3 regions of the Streptomyces sp. RK9 genome follow, and region 2 is predicted to be linked to each of the others. Evidence: riboswitches for the same ligand, from Rfam matches in the RefSeq annotation. Region 2 holds a riboswitch; each other region holds the start of a gene.
The links. Region 2 has a riboswitch for thiamine pyrophosphate ahead of thiC (phosphomethylpyrimidine synthase ThiC). Riboswitches for the same ligand answer to the same signal wherever they lie in the genome.
Positions count from the first base shown of each region.

Region 1 (6,247 bases), 2.1 Mb from region 2:
CCTCGGCCCGCCCGGGGGCTCCAACTGGAGGGCGACGTGTGTGCCGCGGAACGTACGCGCGGCGACCACGCACGCGAGCCCGTCCCGCGCCCCCACGAGCCGCACCCCGGCGGGCCGTACGAGCAGCCGGCACGCGCCCTGCCGGGTCCCTTCGGGCACCGGCACCTTCCCCCACACCGTGTCCGCCGCCTCGCCGGTGACGGTCGCGTCGACCACGTTGTCGAAGCCGAGGAAGCGCGCCACGAACTCGTCGGCGGGGTTCCGCCACACCTCGAGGGGCGTGCCGGACTGGGCGATCCGCCCGTCCCGCATCACCACGACCCGGTCGGCGAGCGCGAACGCCTCGCCCTGGTCGTGCGTGACGGCGAGCACGGTGGTGCCCAGTTCGTCGAAGAGTTCGCGGAGTTCGACGACGAGGCGTTCGCGCAGGGAGCGGTCGAGCTGGCCGAGGGGTTCGTCGAGCATGAGCAGGCGGGGGCGCGGCGCGAGCGCGCGGGCGAGCGCGACGCGCTGCTGCTCGCCGCCGGACAGCGCGGACACGGCCCGCTTCTGCGCGCCGGGCAGCCCCACCAGGTCGAGCAACTCGGCGACCCGCAGGGCCTGTTCGGCACGCGGGACGCCGTGCATGCGCAGCCCGAAGGCGACGTTCCCCGCCACGTCCCGCTGCGGGAAGAGCTGGTGGTCCTGGAACATCAGGCCGACGCCCCGCTTGTGCGCGGGCACCCCGCCCTGGTCGCGCCCGCCGAGCACGACCCGCCCGCCGTCCATGCCCTGGAGCCCGGCCACGACCCGCAGCAGCGTCGACTTGCCGCTGCCGCTCGGCCCGAGCACGCACACGATCTCGTGCTCGGCGACGTCGAGGCCGACGCCGTCCAGGGCCGCGCGGGCCCCGAACCGCACCGTCACGTCCTCCAGGCGCAGCAGCGCGTCGGCGGCGGCCCCGGTCGCCCCGGGCTTCGCCTGCGTGGCCGTCATCAGAACTCTCCCGTCGTACGTTCCGTGCGCAGCCGCTCAAGGAGCAGCAGCGACACCGCGCACACCAGCATCAGAATCGTCGACAGGGCCATCGCCTGCCCGTAGTTGAGGTCCCCGGCGCGTCCGAGCAGCCGTGCCACGGCGACCGGCAGCGTCGGGTTGTCCGGCCGGGCGATGAACACCGTGGCGCCGAACTCGCCGAGCGACACGGCGAAGGCGAAGCCCGCGGCGATCAGCAGCGCCCGCCTGACCAGCGGGAAGTCGACCTCCCGCCAGGCCCGCAGCGGCGAGGCCCCGAGCACGGCCGCGGCCTCGCGCAGCCGCCCGTCGACCGCGCGCAGGACGGGCAGCATGGTGCGGACGACGAACGGCACGCCCACCAGCGCCTGCGCGAGCGGCACCAGGAACCAGGACGCCCGCAGGTCGAGGGGCGGCTCGTCCAGCGTGATCAGGAAGCCGAAGCCGACGGTCACCGCGGACACGCCGAGCGGCAGCATCAGGAGCGCGTCGAACCCGCGCACGAGCCGCCCCGCGCGCCGGGTGAGCGCGGCCGCCGCGAGTCCGCCGATGACCACCGCGATGGCCGTGGCCACGACGGCGTACCGCAGGGAGTTCCCGATGGCGTCGATGGCCGGGACGAGGAACGCCCCGCCGTCGGCCGACCGCAGCGTCTCGTAGTACAGGAATCCGAATCCGTCGGGCCCGTCGAACGACCGCTGCACCAGGACGCCGAGCGGCAGCAGGATCAGCAGGGCGACGGTCAGGAGCACGAAGCCGAGCAGGCTCCACTGCCCGGCGCCGCGCGGCCGCCGGACCGTCGCGGAGGCGTCCACCAGCTTCAGCGCGCTCTCGCGCCGGCGCACGGTCCAGGCGTGCACGGCGAGGACCGCGCCGACGGCCGCGAACTGCACGAGCGTGAGGACGGCGGCGGTCGGCAGGTCCAGGAGCTGCGCCGTCTGCCGGTAGATCTCGACTTCGAGGGTCGAGTACGCCGGTCCGCCGAGGATCTGGACGACACCGAACGACGTGAACGTGAACAGGAAGACCATCAGCGCGGCCGCCGCGACGGCGGGCGCGAGCGCGGGCAGCGTCACCGTCCGCCAGGCCCGCGCGCGGGACGCGCCGAGCATCCGCGCGGCCTCCTCCTGACGCGGGTCGAGCTGCGCCCAGAGCCCGCCGACGGTGCGCACGACGACGGCGTAGTTGAAGAAGACGTGCGCGAGCAGGATCGCCCACACCGTGGTGTCCAGGCGCATCCCCCACAGCTCGTCGAAGAGGCCGCCGCGCCCGATCAGGGCGAGGAAGGCCGTGCCGACGACGACCGTCGGCAGCACGAACGGCACGGTGACGACGGCCCGGAGGACCTGTTTCCCGGGGAAGTCGAAGCGCGCGAAGACGTACGCGCCGGGGAGCGCGACGAGGAGCGTGAGCGCGGTCGACGCGAGCGCCTGCCAGGTGGTGAACCACAGCACCTGCTGGATGTCGGACTGCCCGAGGACCTCGGTGATCCGCCCGAACCGCCAGCTCCCGTCCGGCTTCAGGCCGCGCGCGACGATCGCGGCGACGGGGTAGGCGAAGAAGACGCCGAAGAACGCGACGGGCAGGGCCATGAGGCCGAGCCGAGCCGCGCTTCCGCGCCACCCGCCGGAAAGACCCTTGCGGGCCTTCCCGGAACGGGACTCGGCTACTTCAGAACGAGCGAGGTCCACGACTTGACCCACTGCTCACGGTTGTCGGCGATCTTCTTGGGGGCCAAGGTCTGCGGCTTGTCGACCGTCACGCCGAACTTGCGGAACAGCTCGGGCGTCTCCGCGGCCTTCACCACCGGGTTCACGAACATCTGGAGCGGCATGTCGTCCTGGAACTTCTTGCTGATCATGAAGTCGAGGAGCGCCTTGCCGCCCTTCTCGTTCTTCGCGCCCTTGAGCAGGCCCGCGTACTCGACCTGGCGGAAGCAGGTGCCCGTGGCGACACCCGTCGGGGCCTCCTTGGGCTGCGGCTTGGCGTAGAGGACCTCGACGGGCGGCGACGAGGCGTACGACACGACGAGCGGCCGGTCGCCCTTGGCCTTCTTGCCGCCGGCCGAGCCGGAGAACTCCTCGTTGTAGGCCTGCTCCCAGCCGTCGACGACCTTGACGCCGTTGGCCTTCAGCTTCTTCCAGTACGACTCCCAGCCGTCGTCGCCGTACTTCGCGGCGGTGCCGAGCACGAAGCCGAGGCCGGGCGAGGACGTCGAGGCGTTCTCGGTGACGAGGAGGTTCTTGTACTGCGGCTTGATCAGGTCGTCGAGGGTCTTCGGCGGCGCCAGCTTCTTGTCGGCGAAGTACTTCTTGTCGTAGTTCACGCAGATGTCGCCGGAGTCGATGGGCGTGACGCCCTTCTCGCCCCCGGCGAGCCGGTACTGCGGCAGGACCGTGTCCGCGCCCTTGGCCTCGTACGGCTCGAAGACGCCGTTGTCGAGGGCCCGGGAGAGCAGGGTGTTGTCGACGCCGAAGAAGACGTCGCCCTGCGGGTTGCCCTTGGACAGGATCGCCTTGTTCACGGCCTGCCCGGCGTCGCCGTCCTCCAGGACGCGGACCTTGTAGCCGGAGGACTTCTCGAAGTCCTTCAGGACGCTCTTGGAGACGTTGAAGGAGTCGTGCGTCACGAGGGTCACGGACTTGGAGTCCGAGGCCTTGGAGCCGCTGTCCGAGCCGCACGCGGTGACCGCGACGAGCCCGAGGCCCACGGCAGCCGCGGTGACCGAGGCCCTCTTGATGGTGCTCACGAAAACATTCCTCCTGGAGTTGACCAGGAAGAGACGCGGCCCCGCCCGGGACCGACGGATCGGCGTCCCGGGCAGGGCGCAACAGCTTGAGTAGCGACCGAACTTCCTACCCAGAATGACCTGGGCGAGGTTCAGAGGGTCTGCGGCCGATTACCGCACTCTCAGCGCTGTGGCGCTCCCCTGTCGGAATATGAAGATGTACTGACGCCCGCCAGACTACCTCTCGGCCGCCGCGAGCTGCCCGCACGCCCCGTCGATCTCCTGGCCGCGGGTGTCACGGACGGTGACCGGCACTCCATGGGCCGCGATGGCCTCGACGAAGGCCTTCTCGTCCTCGGGCCGCGACGCCGTCCACTTCGAGCCGGGCGTGGGGTTCAGCGGGATCAGGTTGACGTGCACCGGCTTGCCCCTGAGCAGCCGCCCGAGCCGGTCGCCACGCCATGCCTGGTCGTTGATGTCACGGATGAGCGCGTACTCGATGGACAGGCGGCGGCCCGACTTGGCCGCGTACTCCCAGCCGGCGTCCAGGACCTCGCGCACCTTCCAGCGCGTGTTGACCGGGACCAGGGTGTCGCGCAGCTCGTCGTCGGGGGCGTGCAGCGAGATGGCGAGGCGGCACTTGAAGCCCTCGTCCGCGAACCGGTGGATGGCGGGGACCAGGCCGACCGTGGACACCGTGATGCCGCGCTGCGAGAGGCCCACGCCGTCCGGCTCGGGGTCGGTGAGGCGGCGGATCGCTCCGGTCACGCGGTTGTAGTTCGCCAGCGGCTCGCCCATGCCCATGAAGACGATGTTCGACAGGCGGGCGGGGCCGCCCGGGATCTCGCCGTCGCGCAGGGCCCGCATGCCGTCGACGATCTGGTGCACGATCTCGGCGGTCGACAGGTTCCGGTCGAGCCCGGCCTGGCCCGTGGCGCAGAACGGGCAGTTCATCCCGCAGCCCGCCTGGGAGCTGATGCACATGGTGACCCGGTCGGGGTAGCGCATGAGCACCGACTCCACCAGCGTGCCGTCGAAGAGCCGCCACAGCGTCTTGCGGGTGGTGTCGTCGTCGCAGCTGATGTGCCGCACGACCGACATCAGCTCAGGAAGCAGTGCCTCCTGGAGCTTGCCGCGCGCTCCGGCAGGGATGTCCGTCCACTGCTCGGGGTCGTGGGCGTACCGGGCGAAGTAGTGCTGCGAGAGCTGCTTGGCGCGGAACGGCTTCTCGCCGGTCGCGGCGACGGCTTCCTTCCGCTCGGCGGGCGTGAGGTCGGCGAGGTGCCGCGGCGGCTTCTTGGCTCCACGGGGGGCGACGAAAGTGAGTTCTCCGGGCTTAGGCATGGTTGAACCATTGTCCCAGAGATACGAAGAAGGGCCCGCACCCTGTGGATAACGGACCCCTTCGCACGAAACCGCAGGTCAGCCGGTGCCGACAAACGCCACAAGAAGCAGCCACACCACCGGGGCCGTCGGCAGCAGGGAGTCGAGCCGGTCCATGATCCCGCCGTGACCGGGCAGCAGCGTGCCCATGTCCTTGATGCCCAGGTCCCGCTTGATCATCGATTCGCCGAGGTCGCCGAGCGTCGCGCTCGCCGCCACCGCGAGGCCGATGAGCAGGCCCTGCCACCAGGTCCCGTCGTCGATCAGGAAGTGCATGCACAGCGCGCCCGCCGCCATCGCGAAGGCCACCGCGCCGAGCAGGCCCTCGCGGGTCTTGCCGGGGCTGATGCGGGGGGCGAGCTTGTGCCTGCCGAAGCGCCAGCCGATCGCGTACGCCCCGGTGTCGCTGACCACCGTGAGGACCAGGAAGGTCAGCACCCGCTGCGGACCGTCGTCCGCGGTGAGCATCAGCGCGACGAACGTCGCGAGGAACGGGACGTAGAAGGCCGCGAAGACACCGGCCGTGACGTCCTTCAGATAGCCCTCGGGCGGCTCGGTCATACGCCAGACGAGTACCGCGAGCGCGGTCAGCGCCATCGCCACCCAGGCGCCCTCTGCCCCGCGGACGTACCCGGCGACAACCATCGCGGCGCCGCCGACCGCGAGCGGTACGAGCGGCGCCTTGATGCCCTTGCGCTCCTCGAGGCGTGACGTCAGCTCCCAGAGGCCGACCACCACGGCGACCGCTATGACGCCGACGAAGACGGCCTTCACGATGAACAGCGAGGCCACGATGACCGCGCCGAGACCCACGCCGACGCCTATGGCCGCCCCGAGGTCACGGCCCGCGCTCTTCTTCTTCGGCGGGGCTGGGGCGGGCTGTGCTGCGCCGGTCATGGGCTCCTGCGGCTTCTGCGCGGGGTGCGCTGAGGGCGCGGGCGGCATCCCGTCACGGAACAGGGGGCCGCTCGGCTGAGCAGCCCCCCGGTCGTCGTCCTGGTGTCCGCCGCTCGCGGCTACGTCGGGAACGATGGGCATGGGCTGAGTCTCCGAAGGAGTCAGTGCATCCTGCGCATCGTATGCGGGACCCGCCGGGGCAGCACCCTGGACCGGTCCCTGGTCGGGCGCCCCCCAGTACCCGGC
Region 1 covers NZ_CP173704.1:3,046,700-3,052,946, reverse strand. Annotated here, with positions in the region: gene AB6L24_RS33820 (ABC transporter ATP-binding protein) at 1-975, opposite strand, end outside; gene AB6L24_RS33815 (ABC transporter permease) at 975-2,585, opposite strand; gene AB6L24_RS33810 (thiamine ABC transporter substrate binding subunit) at 2,660-3,742, opposite strand; TPP riboswitch at 3,828-3,934, opposite strand; gene rlmN (23S rRNA (adenine(2503)-C(2))-methyltransferase RlmN) at 3,959-5,065, opposite strand; gene AB6L24_RS33800 (phosphatidate cytidylyltransferase) at 5,144-6,247, opposite strand, start outside.
Region 1: it holds a riboswitch for thiamine pyrophosphate, as region 2 does, so the genes downstream of both, AB6L24_RS33810 (thiamine ABC transporter substrate binding subunit) here and thiC (phosphomethylpyrimidine synthase ThiC) in region 2, are expected to answer to the same signal.

Region 2 (6,247 bases):
CTCACGGCAGGCGCCATCCTGGTCGCCGCGGTCGGTCTGCTCATCACCGCCCTGCGCAACGGCTCCACCTCGCTCCAGGCAGGCTCGCACCATGAGCGGAACGAAGAGGTGGACCGGGCCAGGGAAGCCTGGTGCCAGGCACTGTTGGAGCGCGGCATCCTGCCCTTCCTGCACGAGGCGCTGACGGCCCCGGACACCAAGACGGCGTCCGCGGCCCGCGCGTCCTCGGCGGGACAGGCCGGACGCATGCCCCAACTCGGCTATCACAGGCCAGGATTCAGCAGCCCGGACGGCGGCTCGACGACCGGGACGCGCCCGAGCTACAGCAGCCCGGACTTCTCCAGTCCGGACTACGGCGGCCCGGAGCATCCACCGGAGTAGCCCGGACCCCGCGGACCCTCCGCGAGGCCGCCCGGCGACTGGATCAGGCCGGTCGCCGGGGGACATGAACCGGACGTCGGTCAGTCAGGGACCGGCACCGGAGAGGACGGCCGGCAACGGCGGCCGGCCGGTCGAACACGGGCCGGAAGCCCCCGGCATGGGGCTTCGGTGCGCCGCTGTCGGCGGACGGCGGCGCGAAGGCCCGCCCTCGCCGCGCAGGCGGCCCCGCGTGGGTCCCCCTGTGCCCCCCTGCCCTCAAAGCTCCCTGGTCTCAGGGCTCCCTGGTCTCAGGGCTCCCCTTCCTCAGATGATGCCCTCCCGCTTCGCGGCCCTCATCCAGTCCGGGAACTCGGAGAGCAGCCGGTCGTACAGCTCCGGATCGGGCACCGTGCTGATGTCGTCCACCGCGAAGAACCCGACGTTGTCGACGCGGCGGCCCGGCAGCGTGTCGAACCGTTCGAGCACCCCGTAGTTGGACTTGCCGAGCCCCACGAACTGCCAGAAGATCGGCTCCTCCACGGCGTCCCTGAGCTCCCGCTCGATCTCGTTGTTGCGGTAGACGCCCCCGTCGGAGAAGAAGAGCACCAGCGTGGGCGCGGCGGCCGGGTTCTCCCGTACGTACGCCCGGACCTGGGCGATCACCCGCTGCTCCTCGTTCTGGATGCCGACGTCCCGCATGTCGACCTGGTCGTCCCGCAGGCCCTTCTTCCGCTTGCCCCGGCGGAAGATGCCGACCTCCCCGACGCGGACGTGGAACTTCAGCCAGTCCGGCAGCTCCCCGAGCCGCAGATCGGGCAACCGCGCGGGGTGCGAGGCGAACGTCCAGGCCTGCATCTCCCCGTCGTCGTCCAACTGCGCGGCCACGGCGGCCATCCGCTCCACGACATCGGCCACGATGCCCTTGGAGTACAGGAACGACATGGAACCGGAGGCGTCGAGCACGAGGATGACGCGCGCGGTGACCCCTTCAGCCCCACGCTTGCGCAGGCTGACGGCCACCTGCTCCTTGCGCAGCGAGAGGCGCTTGCGCATGTCGACGGGGAGCAGCTCCTCGCCCTTGGTGAGGCGGGGGGTGGAGGAGGGGGGTGAGGGGGTGGTCGGGGCGGCGGGGGTGATGGGCGGGGCCGGGGCTGCAGGAGGTGCGGGGGCAGGGGGCGCCACCGGAGGCGCGGGAGCCGCCGGGGCAACAGGCTGCGCCGGAGCGGCCGGCTCCTCCTCGTCCACCGTGATGCCGAAGTCGGTGGCGAGCCCGGCGAGCCCGGAGTCGTACCCCTGACCCACCGCGCGGAACTTCCACTGCCCGCCCCGCAGATACAACTCGCCACCTATGAACGCCGTCTCCGACGTCGCGGTCATCTCGAAGCGGGCCAACTCGCTCCCGGTGACGGAGTCGAGCAGCCGCAACGTGAGCCCGGTGAGCTGCCCGAACGTCCCCCCGTCGGCCGAGGCGCACAGCAACACCCGCTCGACGCCGCTCTCCAGGGACCGCAGATCCACCTCGACCGTGTCCGTGGTGACGCCGGCGGCACTCTGCTTCCCCAGGTGCCGCACGGCGCCGGACGCGTGCCGCGGCTGGTTGTAGAACACGAAGTCAGCGTCGTCACGCACGCGTCCGGCGGCGGTGAGCAGCAGCGCCGAGGCATCGGCGGTGGGCCCACCGGGCCCCTCACCCCAGCCGAGCTCCGCACGCACCGCCGCCGACCCGACGGGAAGATTGGCACCCTTGCTCAAGGAACTGGCAGTCATACGCCCAGTCTGCCGATCCCCCCAGCCCGGGGAAACCGCCTTCCACCAATCACCGCCCGCTTACCGCCCCCGTCCGCCCCGCTCACTCGGCCAACGGCAGATACACCCGGTTCCCCGCGGCCGCGAACTCCTTCGACTTCTGTTCCATGCCCTCCTCGATCTCCGTCTTCGTCGTGCCGTGCTCACGGCGAATGTCCTGGGAGATCTTCATCGAGCAGAACTTCGGCCCGCACATCGAGCAGAAGTGCGCCGTCTTCGCGGGCTCGGCGGGCAGCGTCTCGTCGTGGAACTCCCGGGCCGTGACCGGGTCGAGGGCCAGGTTGAACTGGTCCTCCCAGCGGAACTCGAAGCGCGCGTCGGAGAGGGCGTCGTCCCAGTCCTGTGCGCCCGGGTGACCCTTGGCGAGGTCCGCCGCGTGGGCCGCGATCTTGTACGTGATGACGCCGGTCTTCACGTCGTCGCGGTTGGGCAGGCCGAGGTGCTCCTTGGGCGTGACGTAGCAGAGCATCGCCGTGCCCCACCAGCCGATCATCGCGGCGCCGATGCCGGAGGTGATGTGGTCGTACGCGGGCGCGATGTCCGTGGTGAGCGGGCCGAGCGTGTAGAACGGCGCCTCCTCGCAGATCTCCTGCTGGAGGTCGATGTTCTCCTTGATCTTGTGCATCGGGACGTGACCGGGGCCCTCGATCATCGTCTGTACGTTATGACGCTTGGCGATCTGGTTGAGTTCCCCGAGCGTGCGCAACTCCGCGAACTGCGCCTCGTCGTTGGCGTCCGCGATCGAACCGGGGCGAAGGCCGTCGCCGAGCGAGTACGTCACGTCGTACGCCGCGAGGATCTCGCACAGCTCCTCGAAGTGCTCGTACAGGAAACTCTCCTTGTGGTGCGCGAGGCACCACGCCGCCATGATCGAGCCGCCGCGCGAGACGATGCCCGTCTTGCGGTTGGCGGTCAGCGGGACGTACGGAAGGCGCACGCCCGCGTGCACCGTCATGTAGTCCACGCCCTGCTCGGCCTGCTCGATGACCGTGTCCTTGTAGATCTCCCAGCTCAGCTCCTCGGCCCGGCCGTCGACCTTCTCCAGGGCCTGGTAGAGCGGCACGGTGCCGATCGGCACGGGGGAGTTGCGCAGGACCCACTCACGGGTCGTGTGGATGTTGCGCCCCGTGGACAGGTCCATGACCGTGTCCGCGCCCCACTGGGTCGCCCAGGTCATCTTGTCCACCTCCTCCTCGATGGAGGAGGTGACCGCGGAGTTGCCGATGTTGGCGTTGACCTTCACCAGGAACTTCTTGCCGATGACCATCGGCTCGATCTCCGGGTGGTTCACGTTCGCCGGGATCACGGCACGGCCCGCGGCGACCTCGGCACGCACGATCTCGGGGTCCATGTTCTCGCGGATCCCGATGAACTCCATCTCGGGTGTGATCTCGCCGCGACGGGCGTACGCGAGCTGCGTCACCACCTGACCCGCGCGGCCCCGGCGCGGCTGGCGCGGGCGGCCGGGGAAGACCGCGTCGAGGTTCTTGAGCCCGCCGCGCGGCGAGGTGTGCTTGATGCCGTCGTCCTCGGGACGGGGCGGGCGGCCCGCGTACTCCTCGGTGTCGCCGCGGGCGATGATCCAGTTCTCCCGCAGCGGCGGCAGACCGCGGCGGACGTCCGTCTCGGCCGACGGGTCGGTGTACGGACCCGAGGTGTCGTACAGCGTGACCGCCTTGCCGTTGGTGAGGTGCACCTGGCGGACCGGCACCCGCAGGTCGGGGCGCGAGCCCTCGACGTACGCCTTGTGCCAGCCGATGGACTTCCCGGCCTCCGCGCCCTCGGGCGTGCTTGAGGCAGGCGTGCGTGCGTCCTTGATGGTCATGAGACCTACTCCCTACGCCGGCATTACCCGGTAACAGGTTCGGCGGTCGACGCAGCGGCTTCCGTACGGTACGAACCGGTTCGTGGCCGTTCGTACGGAGGTCAGCGCCCTCTCAGCCCGGTGCTCCGAGCTCCCGCGATTGCAAAGGTGCCTCCACGCTAGCGTCCTGTCGGGCGCGGTGAACAGAGGGCCCCCACCGTTCTTGCGATGATCGGGCCGTGACCACCACACAGCCGCCCACCGGACCCCCCGCCCAGGAGCCGCACGGCCACTCCCACAGCCACGGCCCCGCAGCCCCCGTGTCCCAGCATCTGCGCAAGGTCATCGCCGCCGTCCTGATCCCGTTCGCCACCGCGGTCCTCGTCGGCCTCGTGGTGCTGTGGCCCGGCGGGGCCCCGGCCCACGAACGCACCGGAGTCGGCTTCGACCGGCAGACCCAGTCGGCCACCGTGACGAAGCTGGAGAAGCTCCCCTGCAAGGACCTCAACGCCTCGCAGACCCCGCCCAACGGCGACACCTCCACCGCCGAGGGCCAGTCCGCCCAGTCCCGCGCGGAGGGCACCTGCGGCCGGGCCACGGTCAAGGTCACCAGCGGCCCGGACAAGGGCCGCACCTTCACCGAGATCGTCCAGCCGGACTCCCCCCGGCAGCTGCGCGCGGGCCAGGACGTGGTGGTCGCCTATGAGCCCAAGGCCCCCAAGGACCTCCAGTACTCGGTCACCGACGTGAACCGCAAGCTCCCGATGGCCCTGCTCGCCGGCATCTTCGCCCTGGCCGTCGTCGTGGTGGGACGGCTGCGCGGCGTCATGGCCCTGGTCGCCCTCGCGGTGAGCTTCCTGGTCCTGACCTTCTTCATCCTCCCCGCGATCCTGCAGGGCTCGAACCCCCTGGTCGTCGCCGTGATCGGCGCGAGCGCGATCATGCTGTGCGCGCTCTACATGTGCCACGGCCTGACGGCGCGCACCTCGGTCGCGGTGCTCGGCACCCTGATCTCCCTCCTGCTCATCGGCCTGCTCGGCTCCCTGTTCATCGGCTGGGCCTCCCTGACCGGCAACACGGACGACAACACCGGCCTGATCCACGGTCTCTACCCCGACATCGACATGAGCGGCCTGCTGCTCGCGGGCGTCATCATCGGCTCGCTCGGTGTCCTCGACGACGTCACCGTCACCCAGACCTCCGCGGTCTGGGAGCTGCACCAGGCCAATCCGTCGATGGGCTGGCGCGGCCTGTACCGCGCGGGCATCCGCATCGGCCGCGACCACATCGCCTCGGTCGTCAACACCCTCGTCCTCGCCTACGCGGGCGCCGCCCTCCCCCTCCTGCTGCTCTTCTCCATCGCCCAGAGCAGCGTGGGCACCGTCGCCAACAGCGAACTGGTCGCCGAGGAGATCGTCCGCACCCTCATCGGCTCCATCGGCCTCGTCGCCTCCGTCCCCGTCACCACCGCCCTCGCGGCCCTGGTCGTCTCCGCCGACCGCTCAGGCCCCGGCCCCGCCCCGGCAGAGCCCCCCTCGGCCCCGCCGTCCGGCACCGCGCCCACCGCTCCCTCTGCCCGCCCTGCGCCTCGCCGCCCCTCCCTCGCCGGGAAGGGCCGCCGCCGCAAGACGTGACACTCTGCGACGGCGATGCCATGAAATGCCCCGAACTGCCGACAGTCAGGGCCTGCGAGGAACCGCCGCCCCTCAGCCCGCGCTCTGCTCCTCCGCGAGGATCCGGTCCAGGGCCTCGTCGAGGTGCGTCTCGAAGTCGACGAGCGTCCGCTCCTGCCCCAGCGGCACCAGCTTGTCCGTCCGGTCGAGGAAGGCGAGCAGCGGCGGGATGCTCACCCTGAACAGCGCCTGGTCCTGGCCCACTTGAAGCCGGATCAGCACGTCGTCCGAGTGCTCGGGGTCGATCGGCGCGATCCGCACATCCCCGTCCCCGCACGCCCTGCCCACCCCGTCGGCCAGGAGCTCCCGCCCGAAGGCCCAGGTCACCGGGACATCGCCGGGGAGGTGGAAGGTCAGCCGCACGGCATAGGGATCGCGCGTCTCGTACCGCAGCTCCACCGGGATGCGGAACGACAGCTCCTCCGACACAAGGAAGCTCATCATGACCTCTGCCTGGACCGACTCGCGCATCGCCGCCTACCCCGTCATTAGCCTGGTGGTGGCAGGAACCAACTCCCTGACACTCATGGCATCTTGCTTAACGTACACACCAGATCACAAGGAGTGAGTTTTCAGATGCTGATAGAGAAGGCGAGTGTCCTTA
Region 2 covers NZ_CP173704.1:974,448-980,694, forward strand. Annotated here, with positions in the region: gene AB6L24_RS24480 (hypothetical protein) at 1-381, shown strand, start outside; gene AB6L24_RS24485 (VWA domain-containing protein) at 685-2,127, opposite strand; gene thiC (phosphomethylpyrimidine synthase ThiC) at 2,210-3,991, opposite strand; TPP riboswitch at 3,984-4,138, opposite strand; gene AB6L24_RS24495 (YibE/F family protein) at 4,210-5,604, shown strand; gene AB6L24_RS24500 (SsgA family sporulation/cell division regulator) at 5,677-6,114, opposite strand; gene AB6L24_RS24505 (IclR family transcriptional regulator) at 6,216-6,247, opposite strand, start outside.

Region 3 (6,247 bases), on a different replicon from region 2:
TGCCTCTTCGTCGGTGAAGCCGTCGTCCCGCAGGAGGGTCAGGGTGCCTACGAGGCCCTTGACCACCTTGTCGCCGTCGATGAAGGCGGCGGGCACCTGCAGCGCGCGGTTCTCACCGCGGCGCACGGCGATCAGCTGGCCCTCCTTGACCAGCTGGCGCACGCGCGTCACCTCCACGTCGAGCATCTCTGCGATGTCGGGGAGGTGCAGCCAGGCGGGGACGAGAGCATCGGTCTTTGCGTCAATCTCGGTCACGGATCAAGCGTGCCATTTCTGGCCGGGGGCCGGTAGCGGGGGTGGGGTGCCCTTGCGCCCCACGGTGCCCCATGGGGGTATCGGCAGCTGGAGTGGTCCTTGAGGTGACCCGGAACCGGGGGCTGTGCCCACGGGGTGGTGGCCCCCGGACGAGGGCCACCACCGAGCAGACGGGTCAGGAGGTGGTGGCGCGTTTCAGGGGGGTCGACGGGTCCGCCGTCAGGGTCGGGTCCATGCGGGCCCCGGCCTCGATGAGCTTGCGCCCCTGGGCCAGGTCGCGGGGCCGCCCCACCGCCAGGAGAGCGGTCAGGGCGCCGCCCCGCAGCCAGCACACCGACCAGGCCGGGTCCCCGGAGGCGCCCCGCCAGACCAGTTCGTCGCCGGGTGCGTGATGCCCCGCGTACTGGACGAAGCGCCCGAACTGCTCGGACCAGAAGTACGGCACGGGGTCGTAGGCCGTCGGGCTCTCCCCGACGATGTCGGCGGCGACCGTGCGCGGCCCCTGGACGGCGTTGTCCCAGTGGTGCACGAGCAGCCGCTCCCCGTACCGCCGCGAGGGGAAGGACGCGCAGTCGCCGACCGCGTACACGTCGGGCACGGACGTGCGCAGACGCTCGTCGGCGAGCACCTCGCGGTGGGCGCCGAGTGCGATCCCGGAGCCCGCGAGCCACGCCGTTGCGGGCCGCGCCCCGATGCCGACGACCACGGCCCCCGCGGGCAGCCGCGTGCCGTCGTCGAGGAACACCGCACCCGGCTCGACGCGCTCCACGCGCGCGTGGGTGCGCAGTTCGGCCCCTGCGTCCGCGTACCAGGCCGCCATCGGCGCCGCGACCTCGGCGGGCAGCGCGCCCGCGAGCGGCCGGTCGGCGGCCTCGACGACGGTCACCGAGCAGCCCGCCTCCCGCGCCGCCGTGGCGAACTCGGCGCCGATCCAGCCCGCGCCCACGACCACGACGTCGTGCTGCTCGGCGAGGACGGGCCGCAGCCGTTCGGCGTCGTCGAGGGTGCGCAGCAGGTGCACGCCCGGGACGCCCTCGGAGCCGGGCAGGCTGATCGGTTCGGCTCCGGTCGCGAGGACCAGGCTGTCGTACGCGACCGGGCCCGCCTCGGTGTCGAGTTCGTGGTCGGCCGGGCGGACGCCGGTGACGTCGACGCCGAGCCGCAGGTCCACGCCCAGGGCGTCGAAGTCGATGTCGAAGGCCGAGCCCTCCGCCTTGCCGAGCAGCACCGCCTTCGACAGCGGCGGCCGGTCGTACGGCTGATGGGGCTCCGCGCCGATCAGCGTCACCGTGCCCGTGAACCCCTGCTCGCGCAGCGCCACGGCGGACTGCACCCCGGCCATCCCGGCGCCGACGATCACCACGCGCCGCCCCGACTCCACCCGCTTCTGGTCCTCGCTCACCCGATCAACTGTAGGACGGCGCCCCCACCCGCGGACACGACGGGCTTAACCGCCCGCGGGACGACGGGCTACGCTGACCGTGCAGAGCACTCGCGGGAGCCCGGACGCACCGGGCTGAGAGGGAGGCTGGGACGGCCTCCGACCGTACGAACCTGATCCGGGTCATGCCGGCGAAGGGAGGGGCTGGACGCCCATGCGTTCCCGTACGAATGCAGCACCACGCACGAGCACGAGTACCGGTACAGGTACAGACGTCCTCGTCATCGGTGGTGGGGTCATCGGACTCGTCACCGCCTGGCGGGCCGCGCAGCGCGGTCTCGCCGCCACCGTCGTCGACCCCGAGCCCGGCGGCGGCGCGGCGCAGGTCGCGGCGGGCATGCTGGCCGCCGTCACCGAACTCCACCACGGCGAGCAGACCCTGCTCGGCCTCAACCTCGCCTCCGCGCGCCGCTATCCGGACTTCGTGGCCGAGCTGACGGAGGCGACCGGGCACGACGTCGGCTATCGCGCGTGCGGCACGCTCGCCGTCGCCCTCGACTCCGACGACCGCGCCCACCTGCGCGAACTCCACGCCCTCCAGCAGCGGTCGGGGCTCACCCCGGAGTGGCTGAACGGCCGCGAGTGCCGCCGTCTCGAACCGATGCTCGCTCCGGGGGTACGGGGCGGGCTGCGCGTCGACGGCGACCATCAGGTCGACCCGCGCAGGCTCACGGCCGCCCTCGTCGTGGCCTGCGAGCAGGCCGGGGTGACGTTCACGCGCGCGTGGGCGCGGGAGCTTTCGGTGGTGCGGGAGCGGGCCACCGGCGTCGTCCTCGCCGACGGCACCGCGCTGGCCGCCGGGCAGACGGTGCTCGCCGGGGGCAGCCTCAGCGGGCGGCTCGCGGGGGTGCCCGCCGACGTGCTGCCGCCGGTGCGGCCCGTGAAGGGGCAGGTGCTGCGGCTCACGGTGCCCGGGCGGTACGCGCCGTTCCTGCACCGCACCGTGCGGGCCGTCGTCCGCGGCAGCCACGTCTATCTGGTGCCGCGCGTCAGCGGTGAGCTGGTCGTCGGCGCGACCAGCGAGGAACTGGGCTGGGACACCACGGTCACGGCGGGCGGCGTGTACGAACTGCTGCGCGACGCCCACGAACTCGTACCCGGCATCACGGAGCTGCCGCTCACGGAGACCCGCGCCGGGCTGCGGCCCGCGTCCCCCGACAACGCGCCCCTCCTCGGCCCCACCGCGCTGCCCGGTCTGCACCTGGCCACCGGCCACTACCGCAACGGCGTCCTCCTGACACCCGTCACCGGGGACGTCATGGCGCACGCGCTGGCCACGGGTGAACTGCCGGAGGTGGCACGGGCGTTCACACCGGCCCGCTTCACGAACCTCCCCCACCCACCCTCCGCACCCACCGCGCCCACCGGCCCCACTTCCCCCAAGGACCTCACGGAGCTGTCCGCATGACCACGCCGTTCGCCGTATTCGCCGTCTCCGTCAACGGAGAAGTACGAGACGTGGCCGCCGGGACCACGCTCGACACCGTCGTCGCCCAACTGTCCACCGCGCACTCCGGTGTCGCCGCCGCGCTCAACGAGACCGTCGTCCCGCGCGCGGAGTGGGCCACCACCGCGCTCAGCGACGGCGACCGCGTCGAAGTCCTCACCGCCGTCCAGGGAGGCTGACGCGACATGGCGGACGACCCCTTCGTCATCGGCGGCCTCACCCTGTCGTCGCGACTGATCATGGGTACGGGCGGTGCGCCCAGCCTCGACGTCCTGGAGCGGTCCCTCGTCGCCTCCGGTACGGAGCTGACGACCGTCGCGATGCGGCGGCTCGACCCGGGTGTGCAGGGCTCCGTGCTTTCCGTCCTGGACCGGCTCGGCATCCGGGTCCTTCCGAACACGGCGGGCTGCTTCACCGCGGGCGAGGCCGTCCTGACCGCGCGGCTCGCGCGCGAGGCCCTCGGCACGGACCTGGTGAAGCTGGAGGTCATCGCGGACGAGCGCACGCTCCTGCCCGACCCGGTGGAGCTCCTCGACGCGGCCGAGGTCCTCGTCGACGACGGCTTCACCGTGCTTCCGTACACCAATGACGACCCCGTGCTCGCCCGGAAGCTGGAGGACGTGGGCTGCGCCGCCGTCATGCCGCTCGGCTCGCCCATCGGCTCCGGGCTCGGCATCCGCAACCCGCACAACTTCCAGCTCATCGTGGAGCAGGTGAGCGTGCCGGTGATCCTGGACGCAGGGGCCGGTACGGCGTCGGACGCGAGCCTCGCGATGGAGCTGGGCTGCGCCGGGGTGATGCTCGCGTCGGCCGTGACGCGGGCCCGTGAGCCCGTCCTCATGGCCGAGGCGATGCGCCACGGCGTCCTGGCGGGGCGCCTGGCCCACCTCGGCGGCCGCATCCCCCGCCGCCACTTCGCCGAGGCCTCCTCCCCCACGGACGGCCGCGCCGCCCTCGACCCCGAACGCCCGGCGTTCTGACGTCCCACCGCCCGGCAACCCCACGCCCGCGCTGCGCGCGGCCCCTCCCACCCGCCCACCCGTGACCGTTGTCCCCGGGTGCACCCCGAGCGCCCGTTGCGAGGGCGGGGCGGAGGCAGCCCGCGGCCGGGCCGGGGGAGGAGCAAGGCGAGGGGGCAAGCACAGGGGTAGAGCTGGGCGGGGGCGGAAGCGGAGTGGCAGCCGGGGAAGGGGCCGGCCACACACCAAGGACAAGGGGTGGGTGGGAGTCACCCGGCAGGGCGGCCTTGCTCCGGGGAGCAAGGACAAGGGGTGGGTGGGAGTCGCCCGGCAGGGCGGCCTTGCTCCGGGGACGACAGTCACGGGCGGGCGGGTGGGAGAGGCCGCGCGCAGCGCGGGCTTGGGGTTGCCGGGCCTCCGCCCCGGCCGACCCGAGCCGGCCGGCCCGAGGCGCCCCCGCCCGACACCCCCGGGCACGGCCCGGTTCGGCCTCGGTCACAGGTGCGCTGCAGTCTCGCTGGTCCGGCGCCCGCGAGGGCGGGGCCCGGGGTGGCGCCTCGTAGACTCCCCCCGTGGACACGACCCTCAAGGACCCCCTCGTCGGGCAGGTGCTCGACGGCCGTTATCGCGTCGACGGACGGATCGCGGTCGGCGGGATGGCCACGGTCTACCGGGCCGTGGACACCCGCCTCGACCGCCTGCTCGCCCTGAAGGTGATGCACCCGACGCTGGCGGCCGACGCCTCGTTCGTCGACCGCTTCATCCGCGAGGCCAAGTCGGTGGCCCGCCTGGCGCACCCGAACGTGGTCGGGGTCTTCGACCAGGGCACCGACGGGGCGTACGTGTATCTGGCGATGGAGTACATCGCCGGGTGCACGCTCCGCGACGTACTGCGCGAGCGCGGCGCCCTGCGCCCCCGCGCCGCCCTGGACATCCTGGAGCCCGTGCTCGCCGCCCTCGGCGCCGCGCACCGCGCCGGGTTCGTGCACCGCGACATGAAGCCGGAGAACGTCCTGATAGGGGACGACGGCCGGGTGAAGGTCGCCGACTTCGGGCTCGTACGGGCCGTGGACTCCGTCACGAACACCACGGGCACGGTCCTCGGCACGGTCTCCTACCTCGCCCCGGAGCAGATCGAGCAGGGCACGGCCGACACCCGCGTCGACGTGTACGCCTCCGGCGTCGTCCTCTACGAGATGCTCACCGGCGCCAAGCCGCACCAGGGCGACTCCCCCGCCCAGATCCTCTACCGGCACCTCAACGAGGACGTACCGCCGCCCTCCGCGGCCGTACCGGGCCTCGCCTACGAGCTCGACGAACTGGTCGCGTCGGCGACCGCCCGCAACCCCGACCTGCGCCCCCACGACGCGGTGGCCCTCCTCGGGCAGCTGCGCGAGGCGCGGTTCGCGCTCACCGAGGCGCAGTTGGACGCGATACCCCCGCAGGCCCGCGACACCGAGAGCCAGAACGGCCGGCAGGATCAGGGCGGGCAGAACGGGCACGGTGGCTCCGAGGACCGTACGAGCGTCCTTCCGCGCGCGGCCCGCTCCGTACAACTGCCCCTGCCCACCACCGAAGAGCCCGAGCACCCCGCCGCCACCCGGAACCTCCGCGGCTCCCTGCGGCAGGAACCCGGCCCCCGGCAGGACGGCCTCAGCCACACCAGCGTGCTGCGCACCCCGCCGCCCGGGCCACCCCCTTCGGCAGCCCCCTCCTCCCCCGTGGCACGGCTGCGGCAGCGCCTCAACACACGCCGCGGGATCACCGCCGTGATCGCCGCCGTCCTGCTGGCCCTCGGGCTCGGCGCGGGCGTCTGGTACATCAACTCGGGGCAGTTCACAGAGGTCCCGGCGCTCCTGGCGAAGACGGAGGCCGAGGCCCGCAAGCGCCTCGACGGCGCCGGTCTCGACGTGCGCAAGGTCAAGCGCGCCTACAGCGACACCGACAAGCGCGGCACGGTCATGGCGACCGACCCCGGCGTCGGCGACCGCATCCGGCACAACGGCAAGGTGACGCTGACCGTCTCCCTCGGCCCGGAGACCGTCAAGGTGCCCGACCTCGAGGGCACGCCCCTGGACGAGGCGAAGGACAAGCTCGACGACGCGGGCCTCGGCGCCGGCATGGTCACCAAGGCCTTCAGCGAGG
Region 3 covers NZ_CP173703.1:2,268,409-2,274,655, reverse strand. Annotated here, with positions in the region: gene AB6L24_RS09070 (Rv2175c family DNA-binding protein) at 1-255, opposite strand, end outside; gene AB6L24_RS09065 (NAD(P)/FAD-dependent oxidoreductase) at 431-1,657, opposite strand; TPP riboswitch at 1,740-1,853, shown strand; gene thiO (glycine oxidase ThiO) at 1,851-3,104, shown strand; gene thiS (sulfur carrier protein ThiS) at 3,101-3,322, shown strand; gene AB6L24_RS09050 (thiazole synthase) at 3,329-4,123, shown strand; gene pknB (Stk1 family PASTA domain-containing Ser/Thr kinase) at 4,675-6,247, shown strand, end outside.
Region 3: it holds a riboswitch for thiamine pyrophosphate, as region 2 does, so the genes downstream of both, thiO (glycine oxidase ThiO) here and thiC (phosphomethylpyrimidine synthase ThiC) in region 2, are expected to answer to the same signal.